DNA from 2 places in the Streptacidiphilus albus JL83 genome. Region 1 is predicted to be linked to the other one. Evidence: riboswitches for the same ligand, from Rfam matches in the RefSeq annotation. Region 1 holds a riboswitch; the other holds the start of a gene.
The links. A riboswitch is a leader RNA that binds a small molecule or an ion and turns the genes downstream of it on or off. The one in region 1 is predicted to bind ZMP and ZTP.

Region 1 (4,672 bases):
CGGGGTTGGCCAGCAGGTTGGTGGACGCGGCCGAGGCGGGTGAGGCGAGCACGGCGCTGGCGGCGCCGCCGACCGCGGTCAGGGCCATGGCGGCCATGACCGCGGTGAGGCGTCGGCCGGAGCGGGGCGGTGTGGGGGTAGTGCGCACGGTGTCGTGCTCCTGTCTGCGGTACGGCGGCAGGGGGCTGACGACCGGTCACTCATCCTTGGGGGTGGCGGAGTCACAGGTCGGTGGGGGAGCGGTGCCTGCCGGTGCGGATGTAGCAGTGCCGAAGGAGCAGGCGCCTCGCGAGTGGCGGCTGCTCCGTACCTGCCAGTGAATGTGGTCCAGACCAATGAGGTTGTCAAGGCCATGAAGGAATCTGTGCGGGCCTGTTGGTCCGGAACGGGAGCAGCACGCCGGGGGACGGCAAGTGCCCTGCCCCGGAAGGGAACAGGGGCCCGGGCCGGGGGTGTGGTGACCGGACGGAACGGGGGCGGACCGTCGGTCAGGCGTGGCGCTCGGCCAGGCTGGTCAGCAGGGCGACCGCCTCCGCCGCGCGCTCGTGCGGGACGAAGAGGTGGTCGTGGTGGAATCCGGCCACCACATTGCAGCTCACCCCGGCCTCGGCGAGCACGTGGGAGACGGCGGCGGTGAGGCCGACCGCCGCCAGCGCCGAGTGGACGCGCAGGGTGATCCAGCCCGCGACGTAGTCGTAGCGGAGCCCTGCGCCGTCGGCCTCGGACTGGAGCGCGACCAGGGTCAGCCCCTCCGGCTCCGCGACGGTGACCACCGGCGTGACGCCGGGAGGGACGAGGGCGTCCTCGACCGTGGTGAAGACGAAGCGTCCCGGGTTCAGCTCCGGTCGCATGCCGCCCAGCAGTCGTTCCAGGTCCAGTTCGCCGCTCACGGGGCTCAGCGTAGGCGGTCGACGGCCCTGTGGCCGGGAGCGGTCAGCCGTGGCGTCGGCGGACGGCGGCGCCCAGCGGCACGATCTGTCCGCAGGCGGCCAGTAGCAGCCCGCCCACGGGAACAACCGCGATGCCGATCAGGATGGTGAGGAAGCCCACGACTCCGGCGAGGAGCAGGGCGGAGCCCAGCGCCCAGGCCGCCCGGCCGGCCCAGGGGCCGGAGCGTCCGGCGGCGGCCGAGCGGAGCAGCAGGCCCACGAGGAGTGTTGCCAGCAGCGGGATCGCGACCAGCAGCAGCACCAGGTATCCGCTGTCCGCCACCAGGGTCACCTGCGCCGTCGGCAGCAGGGTGGTGGACGCGTGGAGCGCGCCGGCGCCCGCGCCCACCGGTGCGGTCGCCGTCGCATAGGCCGGAGGGCTCTGCGGGGTGACGATCGGTAGCACCAGGGCGAGGATCAGCAGGGCGAGGCTCCACGCGGCCGCCAGGCCGACCAGGAAGGCGGCGACACGCTCCGGGCGCGGGGCCGAGGGCGCCGATGAGACGCTGCTGTTCAAACCGATCGCCATGACGACCCCCGTCGCTGTGGTGGGGAACAGGCCGTACTGCCCCCGTCACCTCCCATCTTCTCCCTCCTGGACCGCCGTTGGTACCCGTTCGGCGCCCCGTGTGCTGTGCCCCGCGCCACAGTGCCGCCGTGCCGGGACGCGGGGAAACCGGGCGGGCGACCGGGGCGGGGGACCTGGGCGGGGCACCAGTGCCCCGCGCTCAGTGGTGGAACAGCCGGAGGCCGGTGCGGACCAGGGTGATGCCGTGCTCGCGGCAGGCGGCCTCGACCTCCCCGGAGCGGATCGACCCTCCGGGTTCGGCGATGTGGTCCACGCCGTGGCGGCGGGCGTGGTCGACGTTGTCGCGGAACGGCAGTGCCCCGTCGGAGGCGAAGGCCACCCCGCGCAGCGAGCCCTGCCAGGACGCGCGCTGACCCTCCGTCAGTGACCGTGCCGGTGCGGTGAGAACCTCCCCGAACCGGGCCCGCTCGTCGGCGGTGAGGTCGCCCTCGACGAACCGGATCTGCCAGTTGATCCGGTCCTGTCGGCGAACCTCGGGGCGGAACGTCAGGGACCGGACGGCGGGATGGCGGCGCAGCCACCAGGTGTCCACCTTCGATCCGGCCAGCCGGGTGCAGTCGACCCGGGACTGCTGCCCGGCGCCGATGCCCAGGGTGACTCCGTCGCGCACGTAGCAGACCGCATTGGACTGGGTGTAGCGCAGGACGGAGAGTCCCAGCAGCAGGTCCTCGCGGGCGCGTTCGGTCAGTGGGCGACCGTCGGACGCCGTGGCCAGGGAGTCGGGAAGCGGAGCCAGGTCGCGTTCCTGGGTCAGTCGGAGGCCGAAGACCTCCCGGGTCTCGTGCCGGGGTGACACGAACGCCGGATCCGCCTCGATGACCAGGAAACGGCCCCGCTTCTTCCGGCCGAGAGTGGCGACCGTGCCCGGCTCGAAGCCCGGGGCGATGATGCCGTCGCAGACCAGTCCGCCGAGCAGGTCGGCCAGTTCGGCGTCGACCGGGTGCGACACGGCGGCGAAGTCGCCGTAGGAGGACTTCGGGTCCGCGTCCCTGGCTCGCAGATACGCGGAGGCCGGACCGCCGACCGCCGAGCCGGTGAGGCCGTGCAGTTCGGCGGTGACGGCGTCGAGCGGACCGGCGACGGCGGCGCCGGCCGGTGAGACGTGCTTGAACGAGGCGGCGGCGGGGCGGCCGAGCAGGCCGGACGCCTCCCGCACCAGCTGCCAACTGTTCAGCGCATCGAGCAGGTTGATGAGCGACGGTGACCCGTTCAGTACTCGCACCGGCCAACTTCCGGGGGTCACCGGCTCGGCCGGAGCCGCCGCCTGGTGCGGGTTGGTGCCGTAACGCAGTTCCATGACATGCCTCCTCAGCGGGACTTCGCTGATGGAGGCGCCCAGGCGGTCGACGCTCGCATCGGAACGGGACCGCTCCCCGGTGGTCGTCCACCCTCGCCAGTCGCGGCCCGGCCCCCACCCTAGTGGGTGCGGGGACGGAATCCGCTCCGCCTCGTCCTGCCGGACGCCGTCGGGCCGCCCCGGAGTGAGTGGAGGCGGCCCGACGGATGCCCCGTTCGGAGCGTTCGGAGCGTTCGGAGCGGACGGAGCGGACGGGTGGATAGGTGGACGTCGGGCCGGAGAGGCTGGGCCGGAGGGCGCTGGGCCGGAGGGCGTGGGTCTAGAAGATGCCGGCCCCGACGACGATCTGGCCCTCGACGTCGGGGGCCACCGCAGCGAGGCGGCTCTGGACCGACGTCAGGGTGGCGACCTCGGACTCGGACAGGGTCGCGATCACCGACTTCTGCTCATCGCTGAGCTGGTCCACCGGGGTGCCGGCGTCACGCAGCGACTGGAGTGCGTCAAAGGGCATGGCGGATTCCTTCCGAAAGGTCGGCGGCTGGCGACAACCATCGTGCGGACGCCTCCCGGGTCGGGCAAGGTGTGCCGGACAATCGAACCGAGAAATCGTGGCGTTGACGACTGATCAGAATTCCTGCCGTTCCGGTTCTCGCTCGCCGCACTTTCCGGGCGCGGCCGACCGGCCGATCGAATTCCGATGATCGGACCGTTGATTTGGCCGCTGATTCGTCAGTCGATCCGGCTGATAGCCAGTGAAGCGGCGGATCGGGAGCGGATAGGGAGCGGATCCGGCGTGGGTCAGGAATGGATCAGGAATGGATCGGGAATGGAGTGCGGCGCCTTCGGGGCGGGTCCGGGAGGAGCTCCGGTCCGCGGTCGCGCTCCTTCGCCCGCCGCTGTCGCGACGGCGGCCGGCGCCGTCCCGGGTGGCTCCGCGCGGGCGGACGGCGCCGCTGTCGCTGGGGCGTGGCGGGCGTGACGGTGCCCGGGAGTCGTAACTGTCCGTGATCAGTCGTCAACGCCACAGTTCCTCGTTGCCCGGGCCCTACGAGCCTTGTGCCGTCTGCCGAGGGCCCGCATCATGAACTCGCCCACCTCTCCTGCTCACGGTGAAGGATTCTGCGATGTCCTTTGACGCACTTCAGGCCCTGCGTGATGCCGGTACCCCGGTCGACCAGCTCAGCTCGGAGCAGCAGGCGGTGATCTCCACCTTCGCCGAGTCCGAGGTGGCCACCCTGATCTCGGTTCAGGGCCGGCTGGCCGACGTGGCCGGCGACGTCGAGGGTCAGACCGTGGTCGGCGTCGGCATCTTCTAATGCCCGAGCGAGGATTTCGGCCGTCCCCGTCGAGCAGTTCGGGGGCGGCTGATTGCGCCACTGTACATGCCGCCCCTGCTGCTTCGCCGGCCTGAACGGATGCCTACGTGGTTCATATCGCCGATGTCCTCGCCAGACGCCACGTGCCAGCTGCGGGCCTTTTTCTCTCGCTCACCCGAAGATGCCCGCTGAGTTGCGCGCACTGCTCCACCAATTCCACGATCCGCAGCGAGGAGCACGCGGCCGCGCCGTTCGTGCGGCTGGTCGAGAGTTTTACGCCGCAATCCCGTCCTGAGTTCGTCTTCCTCACCGGTGGGGAGGCGCTGCTGCGGCTGTCGACGGTGCGTCGGATCGCCCGGGTGGCACGGGAGCGGGGATCAAGGACGGTGCTGATCACCGGGCTGTTCTTCGCCCGGGCGCGAGGCACGGTACCGGCCCGGCTGGCCGAGGTGCTGCGGACGGTGGACCACGTGGTGGTGAGCCACGACCGCTTCCACGCCCCCGAGGTCCCTCGGGCGCACGCCCTCGACGTGGTCGCCGA
Region 2 (4,672 bases), 1.2 Mb from region 1:
ACGGCCCGCGCCTGGATCGACATCGTCGCCACCGGGGTCCTCCGGAACCCGGCCGGCGAGGAGGTCTACGACGGACCGATCACCGACATCCGGCTCGGCGAGGTCGAGGCCCACTGCGAAAGGACGATCACGCCCTCCCCCAGCCCTTCGTCGAGCTCCCCCAGTCCGAGCCCCAGCCCCAGTCCCAGCCCGAGCCCCAGCGAGAGCAAGAGCCCCAGCCCTTCACCCTCGCCCTCACCCAGCGACAGCCGGACCCCCACCCCGCACCCGACCGACTCCTCGGGCGCCCCGCCGGAGCCCTCGCCCTCGCCCTCGGGCTCCGGCGGACCGCTCGCCCCCACCGGGACGAGCCTGGAGCCGGTGCTGGCCGCCGCCCTGGCCCTGCTCGCCGGCGGTCTCGCCATCACCGCCGCGATCGGCTTCGGCCGCCGCGACCGCCGTCGGCACTGACGGCACGACACCGGCACCCCACCTACGCCGGCACCCCACCTACGCCGGAACCCCACAGCACCGGCCCCGGGCCGCTCAGCCCCGGACGTACTGCAGCCAGGGCGGGCGGCCCGCGCGGGTCGCCGCCTGGCGTTCGGCCTCCGCCCGGGCGAGCTGCTCCGGAGTGGCGAAGCCCTCCGGCAGCCAGGTCGCGGAGCCGGCCGCGCGGGCGGCGAGGTGGGCGACATAGGCCTCGCGCAGCTGCTCCGGCGAGTCGAATCCCGGCTCGTCCACCAGCCACTCGTCCGGGACCAGCGCGACCACCTCGCGCAGGAGCTCCGGGGTGACCAGCGGGGCCAGCGCGGCGTCCGCCGCCGTGACGTCGGGGGCGAAGCCGCCCAGCGCGTGGGCGCTCATCGGATAGGGCTTGGCCACCGACTCCTCCGCGCCCGACCAGCGGTGATGGAAGATCAGCGCCGCGCCGTGGTCGATCAGCCAGAGCTTCCCGTGCCAGACCATCAGGTTGGGACTGTGCACGGTCCGGTCGACGTTGCCGACCAGGGCGTCGAACCAGACCACCCGGCCGGCCTCGGCCGACGACACCGTCAGCGACTCAGGGGTGAAGTCGGTCGCGCCCGGCAGGTAGTCCATGCCGAGGTTGAGCCCGCCGCTGGCCCGGAGGATGTCCTGGACCTCGGGGTCCGGCTCGGCGCTCGCCACCTCCGGGTCGAAGTGGACCAGCACCAGGTCGGGGAAGCGCAGCCCCAGCCGCCGGGCGAGCTCACCGACGATCACCTCCGCCACCAGCGCCTTGCGTCCCTGCGCGGAGCCGGTGAACTTCACGACGTAGGTGCCCAGGTCGTCGGTCTCGACCACCCCGGGCACGGATCCGCCCGCACGCAGCGGCACCAGGTAGTGCAGCGCCGTGACCTCGGCCAGTCCCGCCATCGCCCCGTCCTCCTCCCGATCACGACCACCTTCGTGATCCCGATCACGCCCGCAGGAACCCTAACAAACGAGGCGCTCCGCTCCCGTTCCCCGAGCGGCTGCGCGGCCGACCGGCCGTACGGCAGAATGCCGACCGACGCGACTGGCGGGACCGGGATGGAAGAGACCATCGGGAAGCAGCCTCGCGGGAGCCGACCGCCTGGGCGCCCGCCCGGGAGCCGCCATGAGCACCTTCTCCGACGTGGACCGCAGCACCCGCCCGCAGGGGCTGGTCCAGTACCTGGAGCGCGCCCAGCGCGGGCTGGCCGGGCCGAGGGCCCGGCTGCGCGAGGGCCTCGGCCTGCGCCCCGGCGAGCGGGTGCTCGACCTGGGCTGCGGCGCGGGGCACGAGCTGGCGCAGCTGGAGGAGGACGGGCTGACCGCGGTCGGCGTCGACATCAGCGCGGTGATGCTCCAGGCCAGCCGGGCCCGGCTGACCGACCAGGACCTGGAGTGCCGGCTGGCGCAGGCCGACGGCGCGCGGCTGCCGTTCCGGGACGGCGCGTTCGACGTCTGCCGGATCGAACGGGTGCTGCAGCATGTCGCCGACCCGGCCGCCGTGCTCGCCGAGGTGCACCGGGTGCTGCGGCCGGACGGCGGCCGGATCGCCGTCTCCGAGCCGGACTGGGCCTCGTTCACGGTCGACTCGGCCGACCCGGAGACCGCCGCGGCGGTCGGCGCCCGGGTGGGCGCGGGCATCGCCCAGCGGGACATGGGGCGGCGGCTGCGACGGCTGCTGAACGCTGCCGGCTTCGTGGACGTCCGGATCGAGGTGGAGCTCGCGGTGTACGCGTCGCTGACCGAGCTCGACCTGGTGATCTCGCTGCGCCGGGCGGCCGAACGTGCGGTCGCCGAGCGGGCGATCGGTCAGCAGCGGGCCGAGGGCTGGCTGCTGGAGCAGCAGCGGCTGTCCGACGGCGGCGGCTTCCACGCCACGTTGAATCGTTCCGTCATGGCCTGGGCGCAGCGGGCGCAACACAGGAACACATGAACAGTCCTTCATTTGTCCAAGTGTCTCTTGTATGATGACGGGTATGGGCCCCGAGACGACCACCGCGCCTGACCGAGCACCCGACGGCGACGCCCCGGTCCGCGACACCCCGGTCCGCGACACCTCGATCCACGACGCCCCCGCCCACAGCGTCCCGCCCGCGCGGCTGGACGCCGGCAACGCCGCCAAGGTCGCCGCGACCATGCAGGCCCTGGCCACGCCCTCCCGGCTGCTGATCCTGGCCCGGCTGCGCGAGGGCCCCTGCGCGGCGAACGAACTGGCCACGGCCGTGGCCATGGAGCAGTCCGCCTGCTCGCACCAGCTGCGGCTGCTGCGCAACCTCGACCTGGTCGTGGGCGAGCGCCGGGGCCGCTCGGTGGTCTACGACCTCTACGACCACCATGTCGCGGAACTGCTCGACCAGGCCGTCTACCACGTCAACCACCTGCGGGCGTGAGACGGCAGCCGGAACCGACAGCGGCCCTGCGACGACAGCGGCCCTGAACAGCGCGAAGGCCCGCCCCCCTCCGGAGAGGGGGGCGGGCCTTCGCGGTCGTCCGGCGCGGCTCAGCCGCGCAGCGCGGCCCCGGTACGGGCCACGGCCTCGGCGATCGCGGCCGTACGGGCCCCGCTCGCCTCGTCCGCCGTCAGCGTGCGGTCGGCCGCCCGGAAGCGCAGCGCGTAGGCGAGGGACTTGCGGCCCGCGCCCAGCTGCTCACCGGTGTAGACGTCGAACAGCCGGATCGACTCCAGCAGCGGACCGGCGCCGGCCCGCAGCGCCGCCTCGACCTCGGCGGCCGGGACGTCCTCGGCCACGACCAGGGCGACGTCCTGGGTGGCGACCGGGAACCCGGAGATCTTCGGGCCCTCGACCTTGCGGGGACCGTCCTGGGTGAGCAGGTCGACGTCCAGCTCCATCGCGCAGGTGCGCTCCGGCAGGTGCAGCGCCTTGACCACGCGCGGGTGCAGCTCGCCGGCGTGGCCGACCAGCCGGTCCCCCGCGTACAGCGCGGCGCAGCGGCCCGGGTGCCAGGGCGCGTACTGCGCCTGGCGGACGGTCAGCTCGACCCCGGCGGCCTCGGCCACCGTGCGGGCCGACTCGACCGCGTCGGCCCAGGTCGCCGGGCGGCCCTTGCCCCACCAGCCCTCCGGCTCGCGGTGGCCGGCCAGGACGGTGGCGACCCGGTGCGGCTGACGCGGCAGCGCCGCGTTCAGCTGCGCGATCTCCTCGTCCGTGGGACGGCGGTCGACCGGCAGCCGCGGGGCGTGGAACAGCGACGCACGGTCGGTCCCGTCGGTCCGGAAGACCAGGCCCTGCTCGAACAGCGCCACGTCGGTCGTCCCCCGGCCGGTGTTCCGGCGCAGCGCCGCCAGCAGGCCCGGCAGCAGCGTGGTGCGCAGCGCCGGCTCCTCGTCCGAGATCGGGTTGGCGAGCTCGACGGTGGCGCGGCGCGGGTCGTCCGCGTCCAGGCCGAGGGCGTCCAGGGCGGCCTCGCCGAGGAACGGGTAGTTCAGCACCTCGACGTAGCCGGCCCCGGCCAGGGCCAGGCCGGTGCGCCGACGCAGCCGCTGCGCCTCGGTCAGCCCGCGTCCGGCCGGGACGCTGGGCAGGGTGGAGGGCAGCTCGGCGTAGCCCTCCAGCCGGATGACCTCCTCCGCCAGGTCGTTGGGGTCGGTCAGGTCGGGCCGCCAGCTCGGCGGGGTGACCACCAGGACGTCGCCGCCCTCGACGGTGCAGCCGACCTCCTGCAGCCGGCGGACCACGGTCTCGCGGCCGTACTCCTGACCGGCGACCCGGTCGGGGTGGTCGGCGGCGATGGCGATGGTGTGCGCCGGGTACTCGGCGACGACCTCGGTGACCCCGGCCTCGGCGGTGCCGCCGGCGACCAGGACCAGCAGGTCCACGGCGCGCTGGGCGGCGGCCCGGCCGGCCTCCGGGTCGACCCCGCGCTCGAAGCGCTTGGCCGCCTCGGAGGGCAGCTTGTGCCGGCGCGCGGTGCGGGCGATGGAGACCGGCGCGAAGTGCGCGGCCTCGATGACGACCTCGGTGGTGCCGCTCGCCAGACCGGTCTCGGGGTCGAACACCGGGGCGGCGATCTCGGTGCCCTCACCGCCCATCACCCCGGCGATGCCGATCGGGCCGGAGTTGTCGCAGATCAGCAGGTCCTCGGGGTCGAGGGTGCGGACCACGTCGTCCAGGGTGGTGAGCTTCTCGCCGGGCTGGGCGCGGCGGACCGTGATCGCGCCGTCGATCCGGCTGCGGTC

Region 2: it holds a riboswitch for ZMP and ZTP, as region 1 does, so the genes downstream of both, BS75_RS35695 (methyltransferase domain-containing protein) here and BS75_RS30755 (phosphoribosylaminoimidazolecarboxamide formyltransferase) in region 1, are expected to answer to the same signal.

What each region holds. Positions count from the first base shown of each region.
Region 1 is NZ_JQML01000001.1:6,984,760-6,989,431, forward strand. Features, by position in the region: gene BS75_RS30740 (carbohydrate binding domain-containing protein) at 1-148, opposite strand, end outside; gene BS75_RS30745 (ACT domain-containing protein) at 489-890, opposite strand; gene BS75_RS30750 (hypothetical protein) at 934-1,458, opposite strand; gene BS75_RS30755 (phosphoribosylaminoimidazolecarboxamide formyltransferase) at 1,658-2,815, opposite strand; ZMP/ZTP riboswitch at 2,845-2,929, opposite strand; gene BS75_RS30760 (aroma-sacti cluster domain-containing protein) at 3,135-3,326, opposite strand; gene BS75_RS30765 (aroma-sacti cluster domain-containing protein) at 3,940-4,131, shown strand; gene BS75_RS30770 (radical SAM protein) at 4,275-4,672, shown strand, end outside.
Region 2 is NZ_JQML01000001.1:8,198,013-8,202,684, reverse strand. Features, by position in the region: gene BS75_RS49640 (hypothetical protein) at 1-450, shown strand, start outside; gene BS75_RS35700 (HipA family kinase) at 526-1,377, opposite strand; ZMP/ZTP riboswitch at 1,510-1,589, shown strand; gene BS75_RS35695 (methyltransferase domain-containing protein) at 1,601-2,407, shown strand; gene BS75_RS35690 (ArsR/SmtB family transcription factor) at 2,451-2,864, shown strand; gene pheT (phenylalanine--tRNA ligase subunit beta) at 2,975-4,672, opposite strand, start outside.